One region of the Vibrio sp. R11-SG3-ISO3-SZ genome, then DNA from elsewhere that is predicted to be linked to it. Evidence: predicted binding sites of a transcription regulator. Region 1 holds the regulator's gene; the other holds the start of a gene.
The links. Region 1 encodes CRP, which controls carbon source genes, mostly activating them, when cyclic AMP is high. Its sites were predicted from a motif close to TGTGANNNNNNTCACA; they were not measured.
Positions count from the first base shown of each region.

Region 1 (15,595 bases):
ATGTAGTAACCGGTAACATGGCCTGTCACTCCCTGACTCAAAACAAAAGCCTGACATGATGGTATGGCTTCATCACAGCTTGACTCATCGTAGAAAAAATAATCTTCTTCATAAACTCCAAACCAAGAGTCCGGGTCTCTCTGACTGACGACGTTTATATCAGCACCTATAGCCCAATTAGTATCCAACGGTCGATATAGTACCTCACCACCAACGCCAGCAAACATCATCTCTAAGTAGCCGCCATAGGATTGCGAATAAATATTGTCTGATAGCTGCTCGAACCAAGTTAACTGTAATCGATTTAACCTTAAGGTATTATCATGGACGTAAGCTCTGAACATCGTTCTAACTCTAGGAGTTGAATAGTTATTGATGTGAGGAGAGTTCTCTACATAATTAAACTTATCGTAGTTATCAAACAAGTTTAGATAAATAGATCCACTAAGCTCCAAACTATCTGTCAACCAAACGTTGGATGTCCCATTGATACCAAAACTATACAAGTAAAAGCTTTCTGGTCCACCAAGCGTTTGTGATAATTTAGGCTCGACGCCAACAGACCACTTCTCTTTCGAATTCACTATAGGTTGGATGTGTTTCAAAGAAGTTGGCTGAGTCTTCTTGAAAGTGTCCGTCACATGACCATCCATAGTTCGATAGTTGGCATATTTGTCAAAATCAGACCTATCTATAGATACTTCCGTCATAACCAAACCACTCTGAGTTTCCTGAATGTTAAACTCTTGGATCTCATCGGTCAGTTCGTTGTTTAACAGAATGGCGGCTCGTTCCAACGCCTCGTTTCTATCTCTGTACTTTTCCTGCTCTGCTGAGAGTTGTATTGTCTGGCCATTCTGGGTCAACACTCCCTGAGAGTAGCCTGCATTAGACTCTAGCTCTTTTACAACCATATCCCAGTCAGTATCGCGCTCGCTAGGTCGCCCTTTTGATATAGGTTTGGGTTCATCACGCCAAGTTGCTTTTAGGTCGTTAAAATTAGTATACATATTCACACCTAATGTCAGTGTGTCACCGCGTTGATAGCTGACCTTGGCATCTATCCAGTCTGAGAATCGATAGCTTAGACCGAAATTCCAAGGTGTATGCTGGACCATAGTTTTCCCACCACGACTAACCGGAAAATCTTGGCTGTAATCATTGCCCTCATACTCCACTTTCAATCGAAGAGGCTCATAAGGTGTTTGATACTCGATACCACCAAATACCGCTGATGGCCCCTTAAACCAACGTGCGTAATCGACGCTGCCTCCGGAACCGCGAAAATCACTTGGGCGTTGGCAATAAGAGTCACTGACTTTGCAAAAGGGGTTCGTCACGCTACCTCTTTGACCTAAATAGCCCCATCCCAGACCCACGCTAAAATCAACAGAACCGAACCGCTTTGATACGGCGACAAACTCTCCGTCAAACAAGCCGGTTCCACCAAAGTCTCGAACACCTATTGAAGTTTCAGGTAACCAGTAGCTTTCCTCAAGGAGGCGCAATTTAAAATCTATACCTTTATCGGTATAGAGATTATCACCGCTATAATCGGCATCCGAGTTATACAGCACATCAGGTACTCGAGTATAGCGAACCGTTGTCTCCAGCCAGGGCATTAATTGTACTGAAGCCGTGTAGTGGTAGTAGTCATCGTTGTAATTCAACCCGACATTAAATTCACCTTCGTCGGCCATTCGGGCCGTAGGAGTTTGAAGCAACCCCACACCACCAAAATCCATTTGTGAAACCTGCCAATCAGCTTGAGCATAAGCCATGCTTTGAATACCGAAAACGCTAGGTGCGAATATTAAAGTTGCGACAAAGCGTTTCATGGCAGGTCCTTCCTCATACTAAGCAATTGAGTTATCGATTTTTCTAGTTCAATCGTTTCATCGGAGTCAGAGTCAAATCCAATAAATATTGTGCTTCCAGGTGTCAAAGAAACCCCTTCATCATTCCAATACGCATAACCCACCCGCTTACTCTCACCATCGGGGTAAATGACCCAAGCGTAGCTTTTGTGCGCCTCTGGCAGTAGTTTGACCGAAGTAAGATAATCCGATAACGTTTGGTTTGCAGACATAGAGACCTTGCTGGTCTGATAGACAGCGCCTTCGATTGATATCGTTGATGTTCGCATACCTTGTACAAGTTCAAAACGACCTGACAAAAGAGGATCATTTTTAGGATGAAGCCTGACTTGATCATAATCTAGCGAAACAAATTCTCGGTATCCAATTGGCCATGTTCGAACTTGCTCGATTAATGCGCCAATTGTTTTATTCTTGGTTAAGTCGCTTGATAGCTGTTCTTGCAGCCGATTCAAGACAGTCTGTTTCAGCTGAGAAGCTTTTTTGTGTTTGTCGTGATTAAACATTTTATTGGCGATACTATAGTCATCAAAAGTAATGGTTTGACTAAAAGAAGGGATATCACTCAGCACTTGGCTCAACCTGACGGGTATCGAATACTCCAGAGCAATCTCTTCCTGAGGCAACTGAATGACAAGTTGAGCGTTCACTTGAACGGTTACCAACAGTGTAATAATTAGTGCAACTAAGCTCTTCATCGTGGATTCTCTTGCCTACTTCTCATTCCATAGGGCTTCAATATTTCTAACTCTATTTTCAATTCATCAGGATGCAGCCATTGAACGGTCTTAACAACGTAACCTTGACGATCCAACCAGTAAATATTGTCAAACCGTTTATTCAGTCCCTTAAATTCAACCTTTTCAACAATCTTTTTCGCTGACAGACGGCCTCTGATCGTCTCGATACTTTCTTCGCCTACAACATAAGAGTTAAGCACGGCGATATGACCGAAGCGATAGTTAGGTTGCCAATCATAAATAGCCTGCCATTGTTGCGCTTGTGATGTATTAATGGGAAAGGGAGCTACATCGGATGAAGATATGTGTACTAAGTTTGTATCAGGCAGACCAACAGTTTTCACGATACGTCCATCCCTCGTAACGATCATTCCTCGGTCTGACGAAACCCACTTCAACAACATTGAATCTGATTTGGTTTCTTTGTCTGCAAACGCCAAGGCCATAAACAACCGAGGGCCATCATTAATACGCGCATAAATACTCGCGTATGGCAAAGAATCTACGTGTTGCCGCGTAACCGAGGCGTCTTCTCCGCCCAATACTCCCTCTCTCATCGTATCGCCGACATTTTGAAAACGTTGTGTGCAACCTGACAAAAGCATTCCGACTGAGAGGGCAAAAACCCATAATTTGCGCATGCATAAAACCTAAAAAATGCTGATAAAGTAATAAAAAAAACACCCCTCCCGGGGTGTTTTTTGACTAAACGAGGATTAGTTGGTAGTACCATCTGCGCCTGTTGTGCCATCATTGTTGTCTGCAACCGATGCAACAACCGCTCCAGCAACAACAACGCCTGCAGCAACTGCACCAACCGTTGCAGCGCCAATACCAGCACCAGCAGCAGCAGCAGCACCACCAGCAGCACCACCACCAGCAGCAGCACCACCGGCAGCGGCACTACCACTTGCAGTTGAACCAGAAGCTGCGCCAGCCGCCTCACCTGCAGCTAGTGCATTCCCAGAAACGCCAAAGGCAATTAATAGTGCCAACGCGATATTTTTCATGAATATTCCTTATAAAATTTGACTCAGTGATCACAAAGTTGAAGGATATTTAATCACTTCATGAACTATTTTATGAGACCAGAAGAACAATGTAAAACAATTAGCATAACAATTAACTCAGCGAGCTGATGTAACGTACTGACTAGTCGTTATTTTTATCCTCTTTGCGAAAAGCGTACTTTACGAGAACAACAGCGACACCTAACATACCCCCGAGCAAAGTAGCGAGTACGCAAATCAGCGCTCGTTTAGGGCCATCTTTGTCTTCTGGTACCACAGCTGGGTCTATCGTTTTAAAGACAAACTCTTCTTCTACCTCTGCTAGCATCTGGGTTTTATATTGCTCTTCAATCAACGAATAAAACATGTTTTGTAGCTCTGTAATCGATGTCTTAGTGATTTGTGTTTCTAAGTAGGCGATTTTCGAGCTTGCCTCTTTCAGCGCTTGTTCTTTCATCCATAAGTTGATGTCTTCAACCAATAAGGTGGTCCACTGGCGAGCGAGAAAGGGTGATTCACTAACCACTGAAACAGTGACCATTCCATTATCCTTGTTTTCGGAAACAGAAAGTATCTCTTTGAACGCTTTATGCGCCTCCCATAAAGTCGGCTTTAAAGACTCACCATTTTCGTCCAACATCCATTTACCTGTGCTGACATTGTACAGTTCCGAGTCGTAACGTATCTCTTCGTGGCTTTCATTCCAACTTTCAAGGGCCATGAGAGGCGCTAGAAGTTTGTGTTTCTCAATAAACGCCTCAATGAACTTTCGAGACTGTAACACAGCCAAAGCCTCAACTTTAGGGTCAGCTTGATTCCCTCCACCCAAACTAACACCTGCGAATGCGGCTAAATTTCCAAGAGAACCAGATATCCCCCCCGACCCTCCACCTTGAGTAGCCGTCAAAAGGGCTTGCGCTTTATAAGTATTTGGCTGATTTAGCGCAAATACTACCCCAGCTACAGAAAACAAAAACGTCACTAAAATGATTGTCCATTTGCCATGCCAAAGCGCAATAAACAACTCTTTTAAGTCGATTTCATCATCTCGAGTATCGGAAGGAAAAGGCGGTATAACGTGAAAGCCACCTTGCTGCGTATGTGTGGATTTAATATCTGACATGTTCGTAAGAATCGCCTAATTGTTTAATCGCAAACTTTGAGCGTTATTTCACCTTACTGATGAATGGGCTTATCAATAACGCAGATTATTATTTAAAGCGAGTTGTACATAGAACGTACAACTCGCTATCAACTCATATCAATCGCTAATGGCACTCCATGCAACTCCCAATTGATACATAATTTGTGTAGCAGAAGCGACTGTGCTCAAGCCATCAAGATAATCGACATCAACAGGTACTATGATGGTGTCACCAGGTTGTAATGACTCACTATTGCGGCTAAACCAAAATGAGTTGTTGGGCAACATTACTGAACCATTGGCTCGCACAACGTACACTCGGTCTGTATCTGCCTGTTTTTTGGTCCCACCTGCAAGTCGAATATAGTCTTCTACACTTTTTCCGTAATCGAAAGTATGAGTAGACGTAAACTGCACTTCACCAATGATGGAAACCGATTTATCAAACTCAGGAATATGAAGACGATCAAGATTGGTCAACAATATATTGGCATCTTGGTCACCAGCAAGAATAGCTGGTAAATCAATTACCATTCGTCCCAATGGCGCTGTGGATGACAAGTTCTCTACCAAGGCCATGGCTTCTGATGGACTTGATGAAAAGCTTGCACTCGAGCTGTTACGCCTCAACGTTAAGTTCGCAATCTCACTTTGTAAGGAACTTTTTAAGTGCTCCATTTGTTTTCGTTCACGCTCTTTCAAGCTCTCTCTCGCAAATACAGCACCATTTGGATAAGCAAACTCTGTTAGTCCACCAGCCCGTTCTATAACATCGAGGATAGTATCGCCTCTATTGATCGCGTAAACGCCGGGGTACATGACTTCCCCTGTTAGCTCAACAGTCATTTCAGAACGCCACGCTGTATTCTTGAGAACCGTCACGCGATCTTTAGATTGCAATACAAACTCACCATTTCTCGTGTCATTGCGACTCAGATCAAGCTGCACCTTTTCTAGCAGTTTGGTTTCATCTGTTGTCCTTGCATCAAAACGGATTAACTCAATGCCTTCTACATACGCAGCTTCCATGAGGCCACCTGCGGCTTTGACCAAGTCAGACACCGTCATATTCTGAGTAAGAGGGTATCTCCCAGGAAATTTCACCTCTCCAGTTATTTGTATTATTTGCGCAGGAAGAGCGAGCGAGGATTGCTCTTGCAATCGCTCTAGAATAGGCATTAGCTCTCGTTCGCGAAGAGACAGTTTATCATTGTCTGCCAAATCAGAGGCTTTAGCTACTGAGGAAACGCCACTAACAGATGAGCCGACTTGAGCATCGTTGGCTCTTTGTCTCTCTAACTCAATTCTTTTTTGTGCTCCTTTCCCCAACCAAAAGTCGACATCAAGATTGGTCGAAAACACAAATATTTGGTCTCTATTACTTAATGTGAGATCGTCTGTTGAACCAGGATTTGCCATTGCCTTGCCGAGCTCAAATTGCAGAACCTCAATACCTTTTCTATATCCTTTCTCTCGAACTACCAAAGCGTATTCAAGATCTGCTGACGGCAACAAGTCTTCTTCGAATGAAGACAAAATGTCAGAGACTTTCATACCACTGCGAAACGAATGAATACCTTGTTTGGTTACTTGACCACGAACGGCCACTGCATCGACTAAATTAAGACTAGCTTTGTGGAAGAATATCTCATCACCGTCAGATACTTTGTATTGCCGACCAGCAGGCGTCGTATAATCAATAGTGTCGACAACAATACCTTTTTGAGTTTGCTTTCGAATGGTGACAGCCGCAAGATAAGCGGTATTCACAGTCCCACCAGCATACGATACAACATCTTTTAATGCTGTTTCACCAACGATTTCATAGTGAGCCGGTCGTGTCACTTCACCACTTATCGTGATGTTAGACTGTTTTGTTGGGATAAAAAGGGTATCGCCTTTTTGCAAACGAACATCTTTACTTGAATCACCTTCAAGCAATAGCTTATACATATCTAATTGGGCAACGACTCTACCTTTTCGCTTTAAAAATATGGAGCGTAGTGAACCTGTTGGTTTCACACCTCCTGCCGCGATAATGGCTTGAGTCATTGTCGTGAGACCATTTACATTGTAAGCACCAGGCTGATTAGCCTCCCCCGTAATGTAAACTTGCATTAACCTCATGCTTCCCATGGACACGGTCACGTTGACACCGATGATCCGTTCTTCAATCAAAGCGCTGAGCTGCTCATCGACCTGCTTAAAAGATTTACCTGAAACACTAAAAGGGCCGATTTTAGGCAAGGTAATATGCCCACTTCTATCAACAACGAGAGAATATTGCTGATCTTCCTTACCAAACACATGTACCAAGAGCTCATCACCCGCACCCAAAACATAATCTGTGGGAATGGGAGTGTTGTCGAGCGTTACAAAACTTCCTGGGACTCCGTTCAATACGTCATACCCAAACAGAGGAAGCGACTGATCTTGCACTTCCACATTTTTTTTAACCTCAGCTTCGGGTTCACTTGGCTGTACTCTCACTGGCTGAGATACGACGTTAACTGACGCTGGAGCCTGTGATGAGGATTCAAGGAGCGACAAGTCAACCCCATACTGGCGTGCCAGTTGCTCCTGCTGAGATTTCGGTAGCTTCTTGAATTGTTCTATTTGAGCTGGTGTAGGCTGATTGGCCAATGAAACTTGACTAATCAAAGTAATGCCTAGTAGTACCAGGTAGTTAAACACCTTCATACAATTTTAGGTCCCTTGCAAACTAATGGTAGGTTAGTAACGATACTCATAACCAAATGAAAAAATAGGCTCATTGTTAGAATAGGTATCCGAGACTACGTCTCGATAGCCCACTCCCAAGTTAAACATCCCTTGCAGATAAGGGATGTAGTAGTCGGTTTTCATCACCCTCTCTTGACCGTTGCTCGAACCTGAATCTCGAGCAACGATACTTAGCCGATGATCATTGGCCAATTGAGCATAAACAGCGACAGATTGACTGTTTCCCCAACTCAATGAGGTCAAGTCACTGATTAACTCATACTCTTTGGGATGAAGTACTTTAACGTAAGCTTCGTCAACATGCTGACTCTCTAAAACCAACGTCCAATCAATATCAAGCAAACGTCTATGACCTTCCCACCCCACAACAAAAGACTGGGTCTCCTGTCCCAAGGAAACCTTTTGAAAGGACGCAAACATTGCATGACTGAGCTCAAACATTTTTGGAAGAGGAACATTGAAATCAATGCCAAATGAGCGGTACGAGGCGCTGGAATCGAAGTCAGTGGATTCGTGATAGTTCAATGACACTTCTGCAAAATTAAACGGTTTCATTGAAAAGCGGTTAGACCATAAGTAGTCCGCCTCACTATCCGTTTCAGAGATCACACTATCCAGTTGCCAATAGCCTAATAGTCCCTGATTGTTTGATACCCATGACACTGATAAAGAAGGCGTCGAATTCCCATATGTGCCTAATTGTAAATTATGTTGCCATGTCGGCCCCCACCAACGTTCAAGGTATCCCAATGCAACTAACGAGTAACCAACATTAAAGGCAATATACGAACCGCTAAAGTCAATATCTTGATCATACTCTATGGGTAGCAAATCTTGCTGGGATATCCTTTGGTTTACGTAGTTCAAGTTAAGCCTGTACGCAAAACGGTCATCTAGATGATTATAGCTAGAGTAAATTCCCCAACTATCACTATCATTAGCGCCATATCCTAAAGACACTAGCGGCCCTGTCTGGTACTTCACTTTCGACATGAATTTACCACGTCCATATTGCGCATTACTCATTGCATGCCGCAACTGTCGATTTGCTACTAAGGCTTGTTCATCTGATATATGATTGTTGGTGAGATCATCGCCGATGCTAAGCCAACGTAGAGGAAATGTACTAACGGGAGAGCTCATCAGGCCAATATTTGAGAGTTGATTGAGTGATGCTCTTAGGAAAGGGTCATGGGACTCTAGCCATGGTGACGCTTTTACACCAAAGGGAAGACAGAAAAGAGACAACACCCACATTAAACCGAAAAATACTTGCAGTGTTACCTCTGAAAACGTGTCTTTTATAAAGAGCCGACGTCCTAAACATCCATTTACCACAATTAGAACCTTTGATTCTCTTTGAATCCCACTGACATAACCTATAATTATTATTAGCTTATTAGAATTTTGGTTTTCGATGAAATGGTGAACTAGCTACAAATAAGCACGCCCGATCATACTGCATCAATCACAAAGATATGCAGTATATAGAGTATTAACATATCAATAAAGTACTTCCCTTCTCATTATACTACGTAGTTAAAATGCCACTTGCGAAAATAAGAATACTGACGAGTAGCAAACTGCTCAAGGGGCACACTCGCCTTCGTTTTGGTGATATAGTGCGAACATACAAGGACAGGTATTACACATAAGGTTTGTCATGTCAGCAAAACACCCCATTATTGCCGTAACGGGCTCTTCCGGTGCGGGCACAACCACGACCTCTGAAGCGTTTCGCAAAATGTTTAACATGATGCGCGTGAAACCGGCTTGGGTGGAAGGGGACAGTTTCCACCGCTTTACGCGCCCAGAAATGGATGTCGAGATCCGCAAAGCGCGCGAGCAAGGACGCCACATCAGCTACTTTGGTCCGCAGGCGAACGACTTCCCTGCGCTGTCTGAGTTTTTTAAGCAGTATGGCAATGAAGGCACAGGGCAAATTCGTCGCTACTTGCACACCTTCGATGAAGCCGTGCCCTACAATCAAATGCCGGGTACCTTCACGCCGTGGCAAGATTTGCCGGAAAATTCTGACATGCTGTTCTACGAAGGACTGCATGGCGGCGTGGTGGATGGTGAGGTCAACGTCGCCCAACACGTCGACTTTTTGATTGGCATGGTACCGATTGTGAACTTGGAGTGGATTCAAAAATTCGTCCGTGACACGCGCGATCGCGGTCACTCACGCGAAGCGGTAATGGACTCGATTGTCCGCTCGATGGATGACTACCTCAACTACATTACCCCGCAATTTTCGCGCACCCACATCAACTTCCAACGCGTGCCGACCGTCGATACGTCCAACCCACTTAACGCTAAAGGCATCCCAAGTTTGGATGAAAGCTTTGTAGTGATCCGCTTGCGCGGCATCAAACAGGTCGACTTCCCATACCTGCTCGCTATGATTGATGGCTCTTTCATGTCGCGCCACAACACTATTGTCGTGCCGGGGGGTAAGATGAGTTTTGCGATGGAGCTCATCGTCAGACCTATCCTACAGCAGCTTATCGAGACGGGTAAAATTGGCTAGCGATCAGTCCTAAGACCCGTTTACTTGTCATACCGTGATCATGTGCACATTTTTGCGTAAACAATCACCAACTTGACACGATTAAAATCAAGAAATCCCTTTTGAAAAAGGCTACTATTTGTAACCGAAACAAAGATGGCTTGCAGCATTGAATAAGTGCTCTTATCCTAAAAAGCCTTGTTCAAGGCTTCGCGCCTTTTACTGGCGCGACAAAAATGGAAAGCGGCAAGCGTACCCTGCAGAGGAAGTGAGATATTATGGTTCTAGGTAAACCTCAAACCGATCCAACATTAGAGTGGTTCCTGTCACATTGTCATATTCATAAGTACCCATCAAAAAGCACATTGATCCACGCCGGTGAGAAAGCAGAGACGCTTTACTACATCGTCAAAGGCTCTGTGGCGGTACTGATTAAAGACGAAGAAGGTAAGGAAATGATCCTTTCTTACCTAAACCAAGGTGACTTTATCGGTGAACTTGGTCTATTTGAAGAAGATCAAGAGCGTACCGCTTGGGTTCGCGCTAAATCACCTTGTGAAGTTGCAGAGATCTCATTCAAGAAATTCCGTCAGCTTATCCAAGTCAACCCTGACATCCTGATGCGTCTATCTGCGCAAATGGCAAGCCGCCTACAAGTGACGAGCCAAAAAGTCGGTGACCTCGCCTTCCTAGACGTGACAGGCCGCATCGCGCAGACGCTACTTAACCTAGCGAAACAGCCAGATGCCATGACGCACCCAGACGGCATGCAAATCAAGATCACGCGTCAAGAGATCGGTCAGATTGTCGGCTGTTCACGTGAGACCGTTGGCCGTATCTTGAAGATGCTTGAAGAGCAAAACCTGATCTCCGCCCACGGTAAAACCATCGTCGTCTACGGCACGCGATAGGGCATTAGAGGCGAGTTCCTAGTGGCTAGTTCCTAGAGAAAACCTTTAAAGATTAAGAAAGCCACCCTGTCTACCAGCGGTGGCTTTTTATTTACCAGTACCCAGTTCCCATCACCCATTTCACCAGCCCCTCTAGCAACTAGGAACTAGGCACTCCCTACCCATTCGTACTCTCAAATATCTTATCCGCTGACGCCGCGACAAACCCTGGGTAGAGCTCACCATTACTCATCGGATAGCGTTTGGCGAATTCGTAGAAGCCGCCTGGGATCACTTGCGTACCGTCACTAAAGCTCACCTCGACTTTGTCTGCCATGGTGGACGATTGCTCAAGCAATACCTCTGGTGAGCCTTTCACTTCGCCACCCGACTCATTGATGACAAAGCCCGCTTGGCGCAGGTGCTCATTCACCGCCGCGACCTCGTCAAATGCCTTGAGCTGATTAACGCTTACGGTGAAATGGTTGGCCCCATAGCCGTGCGCCGCAAGCCATGCTGCGTACTCACTCTCTTGGGCGAGGGTTTGAAAATCTTCATAGCTGAGATCCCACAAACGGCCCGCATACAAAAACTCATGGCTTTGCAGTGCGGATGCCTCCACTTGTGCCACCAGCTTGCTGACAATGCGTTGCAGCGGCGCTGAGCACTCTTCGACTTTCAGCTCACTGATGAACACTTTTGGCAACGTCGGATCGGCGTGCTCGTAGTGCTTGGCGACCAAGTGTTTGCTCTCAAACAGGTAGTCACCGCACGCTTGGTAACCTAGCGCAATAAATGGCGCAGCCAATGTCTCGATACCGAGCGGCGCAATGTTAAAGGTGCGCAGCGCAATATGGTCATTGATCAGCGGCTCATCTTCTTCTAAAAGCTGATGAACCTTGGCCGCTTGAGGACATAGACGGGAAATATAGTCTTGCCACAGTAAATCGAACAGTTGAGCAGGCGTCATAACGTCTCCATGTTAATCGTGAAGCTGAATCGTAAAGCTGGTTCTTTAAAAGAATGGCTTAATCACAAACCTAGCAATGAATCGAACACCTTGGGCTCCAAGCGAGCCCAAGGTGCGTCTTACAGTTCTACACCCGGGCTTAACGTCTCAGGCAGCAAGGTGTGCTCGCCTTCCATCGACGCCATAGGGTAAGCGCAATAATCCGCAGCGTAGTAAGCACTTGGGCGAAGGTTGCCCGAGGCGCCCGGTCCGCCAAACGGCGCATCGCCACTTGCCCCAGTTAATTGGCGGTTGCGATTGACGATCCCTGCACGAATGTGGTCAACAAAGTAGGCCCACTCATCATCATCGGTGGACACCAGCCCAGCAGAGAGACCAAAGCGGGTGTCATTGGCCAGCTCAACGGCGCGCTCAAGACCTTGATAACGCACCACTTGCAGCAGCGGGCCAAAATACTCTTCATCTGGCAGCGCTTCGATGGCCGTGACATCAATAATCCCCGGAGTGACAAACGCCGCCTCGCCCGCTTTCGCTTCCACCAAGCTCACACCACCAAGGCTCTGCAAGTTCGCCTGTGCGTTGAGGATAAAGTGTGCCGCAGCTTTCGAAATTTGTGGGCCCATAAAAGGCGCTGGCTCTGCAAACGGCTGATCGACGCGCAGCTTGCGTGTGGCCTCAACCAAGCGATTGACCAAGGCATCGCCTTTGTCGCCCACAGGCACATAGAGACGTCGCGCACAGGTGCAACGCTGCCCGGCACTGATAAAGGCCGATTGCAAAATGGTGTAGACCGTCGCGTCCAGCTCACCATAGTGCTCACTGATGACCATAGGGTTGTTGCCGCCCATCTCCAGTGCCAGCATCTTGTCTGGCTGACCGGCAAATTGGCGATGCAGCAGGTGACCTGTATTGGCGCTACCAGTAAACAGCAGGCCATCAATGCCTTTCGACTCTGCTAGCGCAATGCCCGTCTCTTTGCCCCCTTGGACTAAGTTGATCACGCCCGCAGGCAATCCCGCTTGTTGCCACAGCTTCATCGCTAGCTCACCGGTCAGCGGCGTTTGCTCTGACGGCTTGAACACCACGGTGTTGCCCGCCAGCAGCGCTGGGACAATGTGACCATTGGGCAAATGACACGGGAAGTTATACGGGCCAAACACCGCCATCACACCCAACGGGCGATGGCGCAGTACAATTTGGTTACCCGCCGCTTCACGGGTACTTTCGCCTGTGCGATCATGATAAGCGCGAATAGAGATGGCAATCTTGCCCGCCATGGCCGCGGCTTCTGTGCGCGTTTCCCACAACGGCTTGCCGGTCTCTTTAGCAATCACTTCGGCTATCTGCTCGCTGCTCTCTTTCACTTTTTCAGCAAACGCCAGCACGATGGCTTCGCGCTGCGCAAAGCTGAGTTTTTTCCATGTCTGAAAGGCGTTTCTCGCCGCGCTGACCGCCGCTTCGACTTGCGCGCTAGACGCGCTGTCACCCTGCCAAATGACCTCGTCATTGTACGGGCTGGTTGAATTCATCGGCTCGCCTTGTCCGGCCAGCCACTCTCCTGCAATCCAATGAGTCATGTTGTTTTCCTTGTCCAATTCTACTGCCAGTACTGGGCTGACTATCGCTGGGCTGACTATTACTGAGCCAGCATGCGCACGTAGTCACCATCGCCGACTTGCAGCGCGTTCGCCACCTCTGGCGCTAGGATGACCGAACCCGACTCTTTGTCGTACGCCGCTTTGGCGGCGGTGGCTCTGAAGTTCTCAAATGAGGTGTTAGCAATCAGGTAATCCTGAGAACTGGCGTGTTCAGAGATGCTCACTTTGGCTCGAAACGATTCTCGCACCGACTCAATATTGCGCACCTCACACTCAACCGTTGGGCCGCCGTCAAAAATGTCGACGTAGTTACGACAGGTGAAACCCTCTTTCTCTAGAAGGCGCAGCGCCGGCTTGGTGTTCTCGTGCACTTGGCCGATCACCGCTTGTGCCTCTTTACTGAGCAAGTTGATGTAAATCGGCAGCTTAGGCATCAAATCGGCAATGAAACCTTTTTTACCGATCCCGGTAAGATAATCCGCCATAGTGAAATCAATCGAGAAGAAGTGCTCTTGTAGCCATTGCCAAAATGGCGAGTTGCCGTTCTCATCAGAGACACCGCGCATCTCGGCAAACACCGTTGTCGAGAAGCGATGCGGATGCTCGGCCATCATCAAAAAACGACACTTCGACATCAAACGACCATTGAGCCCGCCACGGAAACTGGGTCTGAGGAATAGCGTACAAATCTCACTGCATCCGGTGTAGTTGTTGCCAAACGTGAGCAGTTTCACCACGTTATTCACGCCCAGTTTGGGGGATGAGTGAACAATGGTGCTAATGTGGTACGAGTAAAACGGGACATCCCAGCCAATCGAGGCTTCGATTCCGGTACACCCGGCCACTTCCCCCGTCTCGCTGTCAAACCCAACCATCAAATAGCCTTCGTCACCGGGCTCGGTCACATTGGCTTTGCCGAAGCTGTATTCGGAATGGGTAATGCGGTTCGTCAACAGCTCTTCGTTGACGGGTAGAGAAGTAAATCCGTGACCAGACTCCACCGCACATGTGTGCAACGCGTCATAGTCCGAAATAGAAATAGGGCGAACAACCAGCATCGATACTCCCTCCTGATGCTATTTAAGTGCCTAGTTCCTAGAGGCGAGTTCCTAGAGAAAGGAAATCCTCACTCTAGGCACTAGGAACTAGAAACTAGGCACTCACAAAACCTAAACCAAACTTGCGATGGCTTTATCTAAACGAGCGAGACCTTGTTCGATCTCTTCTTTGCTGATCACCAGTGATGGCGTGAAGCGCACGACATTGGCGCCGGCAACCAGTACCATCAGGCCTTCTTTACCTGCGGCGACCAGAACATCACGAGCGCGGCCTTGCCACTGCTCATTCAGTGCAGCGCCAAGCAGTAGGCCTTTACCGCGAATTTCGTCGAACAGGTGGTACTTGGCATTGATTTTGTTCAGACCATCACGGAACAGGGCTTCACGCTCAGCAACGCCCGCCAATGTGTCTGGTTGGCTAACGATATCAACCACGGCCTCAGCAACCGCACACGCTAGCGGGTTACCGCCGTAAGTCGAACCGTGCGTGCCCACTTTCATGTGCTCCGCGAGCGCATTGGTGGTCAGCATTGCCCCAATCGGGAAACCGCCACCGAGTGATTTCGCTGTGCTCAAAATATCAGGCGTCACACCCAAACCTTGGTAGGCGTAAAAGTTGCCAGTACGGCCGTTGCCGGTTTGCACTTCATCGAAGATCAGCAGCGCATTGTGCTTGTCACACAGCTCGCGCACAGTCGCAACAAACTCGTCCGTTGGTGAGATAATCCCGCCTTCGCCTTGCAGCGGCTCCATCATGATGGCGCAGGTGCGATCTGAGATGTGCGCTTTCAGTGCTTCGACATCGTTGTAAGGCAAGTGCGTGACATCGCCCGGTTTCGGGCCAAAGCCATCAGAGTAAGCTGCTTGACCGCCGACCGTTACCGTAAAGAAGGTTCGGCCGTGGAAGCCTTGTTTAAAAGCAATGATTTCCGACTTTTCAGGGCCAAACTTGTCGGCTGCCACGCGGCGCGCCAGTTTGAGCGCCGCTTCATTGGCTTCTGCGCCTGAGTTAGCAAAGAAGACTTTCTCGGCAAAGCTCACTTGGGTCAGCTTT
Region 1 covers NZ_JCBDGX010000050.1:35,987-51,581, forward strand. Annotated here, with positions in the region: gene AC6R1O_RS06840 (YjbH domain-containing protein) at 1-1,838, opposite strand, end outside; gene AC6R1O_RS06845 (capsule biosynthesis GfcC family protein) at 1,835-2,575, opposite strand; gene AC6R1O_RS06850 (YjbF family lipoprotein) at 2,572-3,258, opposite strand; gene AC6R1O_RS06855 (hypothetical protein) at 3,334-3,627, opposite strand; gene AC6R1O_RS06860 (Wzz/FepE/Etk N-terminal domain-containing protein) at 3,770-4,750, opposite strand; gene AC6R1O_RS06865 (SLBB domain-containing protein) at 4,889-7,471, opposite strand; gene AC6R1O_RS06870 (capsule assembly Wzi family protein) at 7,505-8,851, opposite strand; gene AC6R1O_RS06875 (phosphoribulokinase) at 9,177-10,046, shown strand; gene crp (cAMP-activated global transcriptional regulator CRP) at 10,304-10,936, shown strand; gene AC6R1O_RS06885 (DUF1338 domain-containing protein) at 11,094-11,885, opposite strand; gene astD (succinylglutamate-semialdehyde dehydrogenase) at 12,005-13,462, opposite strand; gene astA (arginine N-succinyltransferase) at 13,522-14,541, opposite strand; gene AC6R1O_RS06900 (aspartate aminotransferase family protein) at 14,653-15,595, opposite strand, start outside.

Region 2 (9,311 bases), on a different contig from region 1:
ATGGAACTCGGGCCACGCGACAAAGTATCCCAAGCGTTCTGGCATGAGCAGCAAAAAGGCAACACCATCAAGCACCCACTCGGTGATGTGGTCCACCTTGATTTGCGCCACCTCGGTGAAGAGTACCTTCAAGAGCGCTTGCCGTTCATCTGTGAACTGGCCAAAGCCTACGTTAACGTCGACCCAGCCAAAGAGCCCATCCCAATTCGTCCAACGGTTCACTACACCATGGGCGGGATTGAAACCAATGGCCAGTGTGAAACACGCATCAAAGGCCTATTTGCGGTCGGTGAGTGTGCGTCTGTTGGTCTGCATGGCGCAAACCGCTTAGGTTCAAACTCCCTGGCTGAGTTTGTTGTGTTTGGCCGCGTGGCGGGCGAGCAAGCTGTGCAGCGCGCCGCCGAGTTCAAAGGTTGGAATGAAGCCGCGATTGACGCGCAAATCAAAGAGGTGGAAGCCCGTATTCAAGCCCTAATGAATCAAGAGGGTGACGAAAACTGGGCAGATATTCGCACGGAAATGGGCCACACCATGGAAGCGGGCTGCGGCATCTATCGTCAAGAAGATCTAATGCAAGCAACCATAGATAAAATCACCGAGCTCAAACAGCGCTACAAGCGTATTGGCATCAAGGACAAAGGTAAGGTGTTCAACACCGATCTGCTCTACGCCATCGAAGTGGGGTACGGCCTTGAAGTGGCGGAAGCCATGGTACATTCGGCGATTTTGCGTAAAGAGTCTCGCGGTGCCCACCAGCGTCTTGATGATGGCTGCACAGAGCGCGATGACGTGAACTTTCTTAAGCACTCCCTCGCCTTCTATCAAGCGGATGCAGCGCCAAGCATCGACTACAGTGATGTCACCATCACCAAGTCACAGCCGAAAGCACGCCTCTACGGTGAAGCCGCTGAAAAAGCCGCCGCACAAGAAGCCGCCGAGAAAAACGCAGAGGAGAAAGCCTAATGTCAGCCAACCGCATTCAAAAAGTCGACATTCTGCGTTATGACCCAGAAACCGACAACGAACCGCACTTTGAAACCTTCCAAGTGCCGTTTGATGAAACCATGTCCATCCTTGATGCAATTGGTTACGTCAAAGACAACTTAGACAAAGAGCTCTCTTACCGCTGGTCTTGCCGCATGGCGATTTGTGGCTCTTGCGGCATCATGGTCAATGGTGTGCCAAAACTGGCGTGTAAGAGCTTTCTGCGTGACTACCCAAATGGCGTCAAAATCGAGCCGTTGGCAAACTTCCCTATCGAAAAAGATTTGATTGTCGATATGACGCCATTCATTGAGCGTCTTGAAGCCATCAAGCCTTACATCATAGGAAACGACCGTAAACCCGAAGACGGCACTAACCTACAGACGCCTGAGCAAATGGCCAAATACAAGCAATTTGCTGGCTGCATCAACTGTGGTTTGTGTTACGCCGCCTGCCCTCAGTTTGGTCTTAATCCTGAGTTCATTGGCCCTGCGGCCCTCACCTTGGCGCATCGTTATAACCTCGACAGCCGCGACAACGGTAAGGCCGAGCGCATGGCGCTGATCAACGGTGACAATGGCGCATGGGGCTGTACCTTCGTCGGCTACTGCTCAGAAGTGTGTCCGAAGAGCGTGGATCCTGCGGCGGCGGTGAACCAAGGTAAAGTCGAATCCTCGATGGACTTCGTGATTGCCATGTTAAAGCCTGACGGCACACCTGCAAAAGAGGAGGCATAAGGATGAGTAACCGTAAACCTTACGTTCGTGAAGTGAAACGCACCTGGTGGAAAGATCATCCGTTTTACCGCTTCTACATGTTGCGTGAAGCAACGGTGTTGCCTTTGGTGCTGTTTACTCTGTTCCTCACCATCGGATTGGGTTCGCTGGTCAAAGGCCCAGAAGCGTGGCAAAGCTGGCTTGGCTTTATGGCAAACCCAGTGGTCATCGCCATCAACATTGTGGCGTTGGCTGGCAGTTTACTGCACGCCCAAACCTTCTTTAGCATGATGCCGCAAGTGATGCCGATTCGCTTAAAAGGCAAACCCGTTGATAAAAAGATCGTCGTTCTCACTCAGTGGGCAGCGGTGGCGTTTATCTCTCTCGTCGTCCTCGTGGTGGTGTAAGGAGCCGTAATCATGAATTCAAATTTCAACGTTAACAGAGCCCCTAAACGCAGTGATGAGCCAGTATGGTGGGGGCTATTTGGCGCTGGCGGCACCTGGTTCGCGATGATCACCCCTGTGACTATCTTAGTCTTAGGTGTGTTGGCCCCGCTGGGCATCATCAGCGCAGACGCATTGAGCTATGAGCGCGTGTCCGAGTTTGCCACCAGCATCATCGGTGCGCTGTTTATCATCGGCACACTGGCTCTACCCATGTGGCATGCCATGCACCGTGTCCATCACGGCATGCATGATCTTAAAATCCATGCGGGTGTCGTCGGCAAAATTGCCTGCTACTTCTTCGCAGCCCTTATCTCAGCGTTGGCGGTGATTTTTATCTTTATGATCTAAGCCTCCGTCTATTAAAAATAGAAAGCCCGCTCAACTGAGCGGGCTTTGTTTATCTTGTGCCTCGTTTGTGAGTGTCTATCGCACTTACAGAATAAAGCGGCTGAGATCTTCGTCTTCGACAAACTCACCCAAGCGCGCTTTCACGTATTGCGCATCAATCACCAACTTAGAGCCTGCCTTGTCGGTCGCTTCAAAGGAGATTTCATCCATCAAGCGCTCCATCACGGTGTGCAGACGGCGTGCACCGATGTTCTCGGTGGTTTCATTGACCGTCCATGCCGCTTCTGCAATCTGGGTGATGCCCTCTTCGGTGAACTCAATGTCAACGTCTTCGGTTTTCATCAACGCGCAGTATTGCTCGGTCAGTGATGCTTTGGGCTCCGTTAGGATGCGCTTAAAATCGTGGCTAGAGAGTGCCTCCAGCTCGACACGAATCGGTAGACGACCTTGTAGCTCTGGGATCAGATCCGATGGCTTCGCCACTTGGAAAGCGCCCGATGCAACAAACAGAATATGATCGGTTTTGACCATACCGTGTTTGGTCGAGACCGTGCTGCCTTCAATCAACGGCAGTAAGTCACGCTGTACGCCTTCACGAGATACATCTGGGCCAGAGCTTTCGCCGCGCTTACAGATTTTATCAATCTCATCGATAAACACGATGCCGTTGTTTTCGACGTTAAAGATCGCTTGTTCTTTGAGCTCTTCTTGATTGACCAGCTTCGCGGCTTCTTCTTCGGTCACCGCTTTGAACGCATCTTTAATTTTCAGCTTACGCTTCTTCTTAGTATCACCGGCTGAAGTTGGCGAACATGCCTTGAAGCTGATTGGTCATCTCCTCCATGCCAGGAGGCGCCATGATCTCGACGCCCATTTGCGGCGCAGCGACATCAATCTCAATCTCCTTGTCGTCAAGTTTGCCTTCACGGAGTTTTTTGCGGAACACTTGACGAGTATTCGACGAACTCTCGTCTTGCTGCTCATTCTGACCCCAAGCATCGCGTGCTGGCGGCAATAGCGCATCAAGAATGCGCTCCTCGGCTTGCTCCTCGGCGCGGAACTTCACTTTTTCCATCGCCTGTTGGTGCGTCATTTTGACCGCCACATCGGTCAAATCACGAATGATGGTCTCCACCTCTTTGCCCACGTAGCCCACTTCCGTGAACTTTGTGGCTTCAACTTTGATGAAGGGCGCATTGGCTAACTTGGCTAAGCGACGGGCAATTTCAGTTTTACCCACACCCGTTGGCCCTATCATCAGAATGTTCTTCGGTGTTACTTCGCTGCGCAAGCCTTCTTCTAGCTGCATACGACGCCAGCGGTTACGGAGCGCGATCGCCACAGAGCGTTTTGCGTTTTCTTGGCCAATGATGTGGCGATTCAGTTCGTGGACGATTTCGCGAGGAGTCATTTCAGACATAATTGAATTCCTTAAATGTAGTGACCACTATCTTGCTTTTTACTTCGCAGCGCTGTGCGGGATTTCTAGTTCTTCGATAGTGTGGTGATGGTTGGTGAACACACAGATATCACCCGCAATTTTGAGCGACTTTTCCGCGATGTCACGGGCGTCGAGTTCGGTGTTTTCGAGCAGCGCCGTCGCTGCCGCTTGCGCAAAGTTGCCCCCAGAACCAATCGCGATCAAATCGTTTTCTGGCTGCACCACATCACCATTACCGGTAATGATCAACGATGCCGTCTCATCAGCGACGGCCAACAAAGCTTCAAGCTTGCGCAGCGCACGGTCACTGCGCCAATCTTTGGCCAGCTCAACCGCCGCTTTGGTCAAATGACCTTGGTGCATTTGCAACTTACTTTCAAAACGTTCGAACAAGGTAAACGCGTCGGCAGTACCACCGGCAAATCCCGCAAGTACCTTGTTGTTGTACAAACGGCGAACTTTACGTGCGTTGCCTTTCATCACTGTGTTACCCAGCGATACTTGTCCATCACCAGCAATGACGACTTTGTTGTTACGACGTACGGATACAATGGTAGTCACGGTGGGGCCTCATACTTTATTCATTTGGATGTTAGTCTTTATATGAGGCTATGAAAAACAGAATTCAAGGGTAGAAAAGACATCGCCCCGACAAGAAGGCGGGGCGATGTTTTCACTTTGAACGCATTAGACGTCGGCGTTTATTGTGCTTCTTTCCAAATCGCACAAGGCTCGATTTTGGCGCGCTGTAACTTGTGCTTATCACGCTCTGCGTCACGCTTAAATTTGTATGGGCCAAGCACCACGCGATACCAACTGCTGTCTTCTTTTTTGCGAATTTTGCTGTTGATGCCTTGGAAAGCAATATCCAACTTACGCGCTTCAGCTTGCTGCGCGGTTTTGTACGCGCCGCACTGCATGATGTAGGGAATCTCAGACACCACCAGCTCTTTGGCTTTCACTTCCACTTCACGACTCGGCAACGACTCGACATAGTCCCATTTCTCTTCTGGCGGAGGAGGGAGAGTTTGGCTGCTTTTCGCTTTGGGTTTCGGGGTAGGCTTCGCGGGTTGAACCACCGGCGCAGGCGGCTCAGGGTCGCTACTGAGTAGATACAACCCATAACCGAACGCCGAGACCAAGACGATGGCCAACAAACCACTGCGCCACGGTTTCTTGCGGCGCGGGGCGGCTTTTTTAGTCGGCTTACGGCTACTGCCGCGCTTTACGTAATCTCTATTCGCCACAACTGATTATCAAACCATTTAATACAACTGCTCGCTATGTTAAAGCAGATTTGTGTGTGAGGACAGACCGGAATTGGAAGCGGCTCAGCAAAACTGGCCGCAAAGTGGCGCAGCCAGGGCGACCGGCGGCTCAATGACCGTTCAAGTCGTCTAGAGGACGCACGGCGGCGCGGCGCTATCTCGAATCACCAGTTCTGTTTCGAGCAGTCGAGAGCCGGCACGCACGTCGTGGCCACGGAGGATCTCAAGCATCATCAGCATCGCCTGACGCCCGATTTCATAACGCGGCTGAGAAATCGTCGTGAGTGGTGGATCGCAGTATTGCGCAAACTGAATGTCATCAAAACCCACAACCGATAGATCTTGTGGCACGCGAAGCCCAAGCTTTTTCGCTTCCTGAATCGCACCAATCGCCATCATATCATTGTGACAAAAAACCGCTGTCGGCGGCTCAGATAAGGCCAACAACTGACGAATCGCCTTCGCACCATCTTCAAATGTGAAGTTGCCTTCTGCGCAATAGTGTTCGTTCATCGTTAGGCCCGCGCGGCGCAACGCTTGTTGATAACCCTGGTGACGGAACTGACACAGTAGAGCACTCTCTGGCCCCGAAATCTGCGCGACACGGCGATGCCCCATCTGAGTCAGGTAGTTGACCGCTTCAAATGCGGAAGTGAGGTTATCAATATGCACGGTGGGCAACTCTAACTCAGGCGCAAATTCGCACGCCATGACCATCGGCGGCAGATTCTTTTGTTCTGCCTTGCTAACATCAAACGGTAAATCCGTACCGAGCAGCAGCATGCCATCGGCCTGCTTAGTGAATACCAAGTTCACAAAAGAGCTTTCACGCTTTCTTTGTTGGCCGCTGTCCCCAAGCAATACGATGTAACCGTGCTCCATAGCCGCATCTTCAATGCCACGAATGATTTCGGTGTAATAGGGATCGCAAATGTCTGGGATGATCGCGATGATGGTCTTTGATTCGTTTCTACGCAGATTGCGCGCCAGCGAGTTGGGTGAGTAGCCAGCTTCAAGCACCGCCTCTTCGACGCGTTTTCTCGTCGCAGAAGAGACTTTCTCGGGATTCATCAACGCCCGTGATACCGTCGCCGTCGACACTCCCGCAAGCTGGGCAACATCCTTCATTGTCGCCATAAGTTATTAACCCTCTTAATTAAAGATGTAGCGCTTTAGCCACCTAAACCTTGTTGCCTTGATCATAGCGTCTGGTGTGGTGATGACGGGGTCAATCCTGCACCGCTTATGATGATGGTAGGCTGATGCCCACTCTTATTGGCAGCGAAACGCAATCGTTTGGCTCTTGCCAAGGTTCGCTTCGCCTACCCCTTTCCAAACAACTAGTTTATTCATTTCGAAACAGAAAGTTACGGGATATTTAACAAAACCCGAACTATAAAAGAGAGCCAGATCACAAATAAATGAAAAAGAACGAAATCAGCTCACAGCGCCTATCGTCCCTGCCCTTATTTAAACTAATCGGCGTGTTAGCTCAAGTCTTGAGGCTCGATATCGACCGACCAACGGACCTTTTTCGCGCTCGGCAGCAACTCGATAGCCGGCTTAGCACTGGCCAGCAGCTTTTGCATTAACGAGCGCTGCTCGGTTTGCAGCAGTAATTGCCAACGGAACTTACCCGCACGTTTGGCAAGCGGGGCGGGTGTCGGGCCCAGCACCATGCAGCCGGAATCAAACAGAGGGTGGGATTCTAAAGTAAAGCGGACTTGGCGTAGGAACTCTTCCACCAGCTCAGATTGGTTCGCCTCCGCACGAAACAGCGTTAAAAACGAATACGGGGGCAACGCCGCCAGTTTTCGCTCTGCTAAGGCCACCTCAGCGAAGTCCCGATAACTCTTTTTCAACAGTGCTTGCAATAGGCTGTGCTCTGGGTGGTGGGTTTGCAACAACACTTCACCGGGTTTGCTGGCACGCCCCGCTCGGCCTGCCACCTGAATGAAGAGCTGGGCTAAACGCTCAGAGGCTCGAAAGTCGCTGCTGTAGAGTGAGCCATCGACATCCAACAGAGCCACCAGCGTCACATCCGGGAAATGGTGCCCTTTGGCGAGCATTTGCGTGCCGATCAGAATCTGATATTCACCGCGTCGAATGGCGCTTAACGCCTCTTCTAGGCTGCCTTTGCGCCGCGTGCTGTCGCGGTCAATACGAATGGTTTTCTGCTCTGGAAAGAGCGTATGCAGTTGTTTCTCTAGCTGCTCGGTTCCCACCCCAACAGTGACCAGTTGAGTGGAACCACACCCTTGGCACTGGTGGATCGTCGGCTGCTGAGAGCCACAGTGGTGACAGCGAATTTCGCTGCTGTGCTGATGGTAGGTGTAGTAGGCGTCGCAGCGCTTGCATTCCGCGATCCAGCCACATTCATGACACATCAGAGCCGGGGAAAAGCCGCGTCGATTTAAAAACAGCATCACCTGATTGCCTGCGTTGAGGTGCTTGCGCATTTGAGCGATCAGTGGCGCAGAGAGGCCCCCCTCTAAATAGAGCCCTTTGACGTCAATCACTTGATTGGTGGTGGGCACCGCACTGCCTGCTCGGCGAGACAAATGCAGATGATGATATTTGCCAGACAGCGCATTGTGCAGCGTTTCTAACGCGGGCGTTGCTGAACCAAGCACAATCGGGATCTGCTCTTTGTTGGCGCGCATGACCGCCACATCGCGCGCATGGTAGCGCAAGCTATCTTGCTGCTTGTAAGAGCTATCGTGCTCTTCATCGACAATAATAATGCCCAGATCAGCAAAAGGCGTCAGCAATGCAGATCGCGTCCCAATCACAATGCCGGCCACTTTATCGCGCGCGCACAACCAGGCATTGAGGCGCTCGGTGTCATTCAATCCAGAATGTACTACCTCAATCGGCACGTTAAAACGCTTTCGAAAGCGATTGATGGTTTGCGGCGTCAGACCGATTTCCGGCACCAACACCAAAGCCTGCTGACCCCGTTCGAGGACTGGCTTAATCATGTTGAGATATACCTCGGTTTTGCCTGAACCGGTCACCCCTTCGAGCAAAAAGCAGCCAAAACCGCTGAAACTGTTGACCGTCGCGATAGCGATTGCTTGCTCTTCATTCAGCTTTGGTTTCTCGACATCGGCTTCAATGTCAGTGCCCCACTTGGCAAAATGAGGCTTGCGCTCAATCGACTCAATCCAACCTTTGTCTGTCAACGTGCGCAGCACGCTTGTGCTGACCTCTTCATCAATAAAACGTTGGTGTGACGTCGGTCCGTGTTGCAGCATCTGCATCACTTTGGCTTGCTTAACCGCTCGGCCAAATCCATGCATCAATTGATCGCGTCCGGTTGGCGTCAGTTGCCATTCCACCACGGCGGTAAAGTCGGCCGGTTTTCCCTTACGCAGGGCGCTGGGCATCGCATTGGCTAAGGTGTCGCCAAGTGGATATTGGTAAAAGTGGCTGCACCAGTGCAACAAGGTATATAACGAGTCAGGCCAAACAGGTTGACTGTCGAGCACCTGCTTAATCGGCTTGATTTTGTCCATCGGCAGCGATGACTGCTGCACCAAGGCCGTCACGATACCGACTAAGGTTTGACGGCCAAAAGGCACAGACACGCGCCCACCAATCACTGGAAAAAGGTGTCCAGGGATTTGATAGTCAAACTGTTTATCTAGTGGTACGGGTAACGCGACTCGGGCGATGGTGGGTCTCATTCAGTCTTTCACTGCAGGTCGATGACGCGTTTAGTCTAAGGGAAAAGGCAGAGTGAGAAAAGCCAGCGCATCTCAGTGTCTGTATGAGGAGGCGCGGGTAACGCCACTTCGCGATAACATCCATGCGTCTCCCTCTCCTGCAGCGGCTAAAAAAGTAGCGATTTCTACCCCAAATCGGTTGATCCTAGGCGTACTATTCATTACTATATCGCGCCTTAGAGATATGGCTGCTCTGGCAGCGGTGTCCTAAATCCATTTTACATTAACTACGTGTGGTGTCCGGCTCTGAATCGGATAGCGACACGGCCTATATTGAGGTTACCCCATGAAAGCTGGAATCCACCCAGAATACAAAGCAGTAGCAGCAACTTGTTCTTGTGGCAACACATTTGAGTTCAAATCTACTCTAGACAAAG
Region 2 covers NZ_JCBDGX010000074.1:462-9,772, reverse strand. Annotated here, with positions in the region: partial or broken gene frdA (fumarate reductase (quinol) flavoprotein subunit) at 1-963, shown strand, start outside; gene AC6R1O_RS09550 (succinate dehydrogenase/fumarate reductase iron-sulfur subunit) at 963-1,721, shown strand; gene frdC (fumarate reductase subunit FrdC) at 1,724-2,107, shown strand; gene frdD (fumarate reductase subunit FrdD) at 2,120-2,497, shown strand; partial or broken gene hslU (ATP-dependent protease ATPase subunit HslU) at 2,582-3,917, opposite strand; gene hslV (ATP-dependent protease subunit HslV) at 3,957-4,499, opposite strand; gene AC6R1O_RS09525 (SPOR domain-containing protein) at 4,640-5,185, opposite strand; gene cytR (DNA-binding transcriptional regulator CytR) at 5,336-6,343, opposite strand; gene priA (primosomal protein N') at 6,694-8,895, opposite strand; gene rpmE (50S ribosomal protein L31) at 9,221-9,311, shown strand, end outside.
Region 2: the regulator CRP is predicted to act here: its motif matches at 6,607-6,622, upstream of cytR (DNA-binding transcriptional regulator CytR).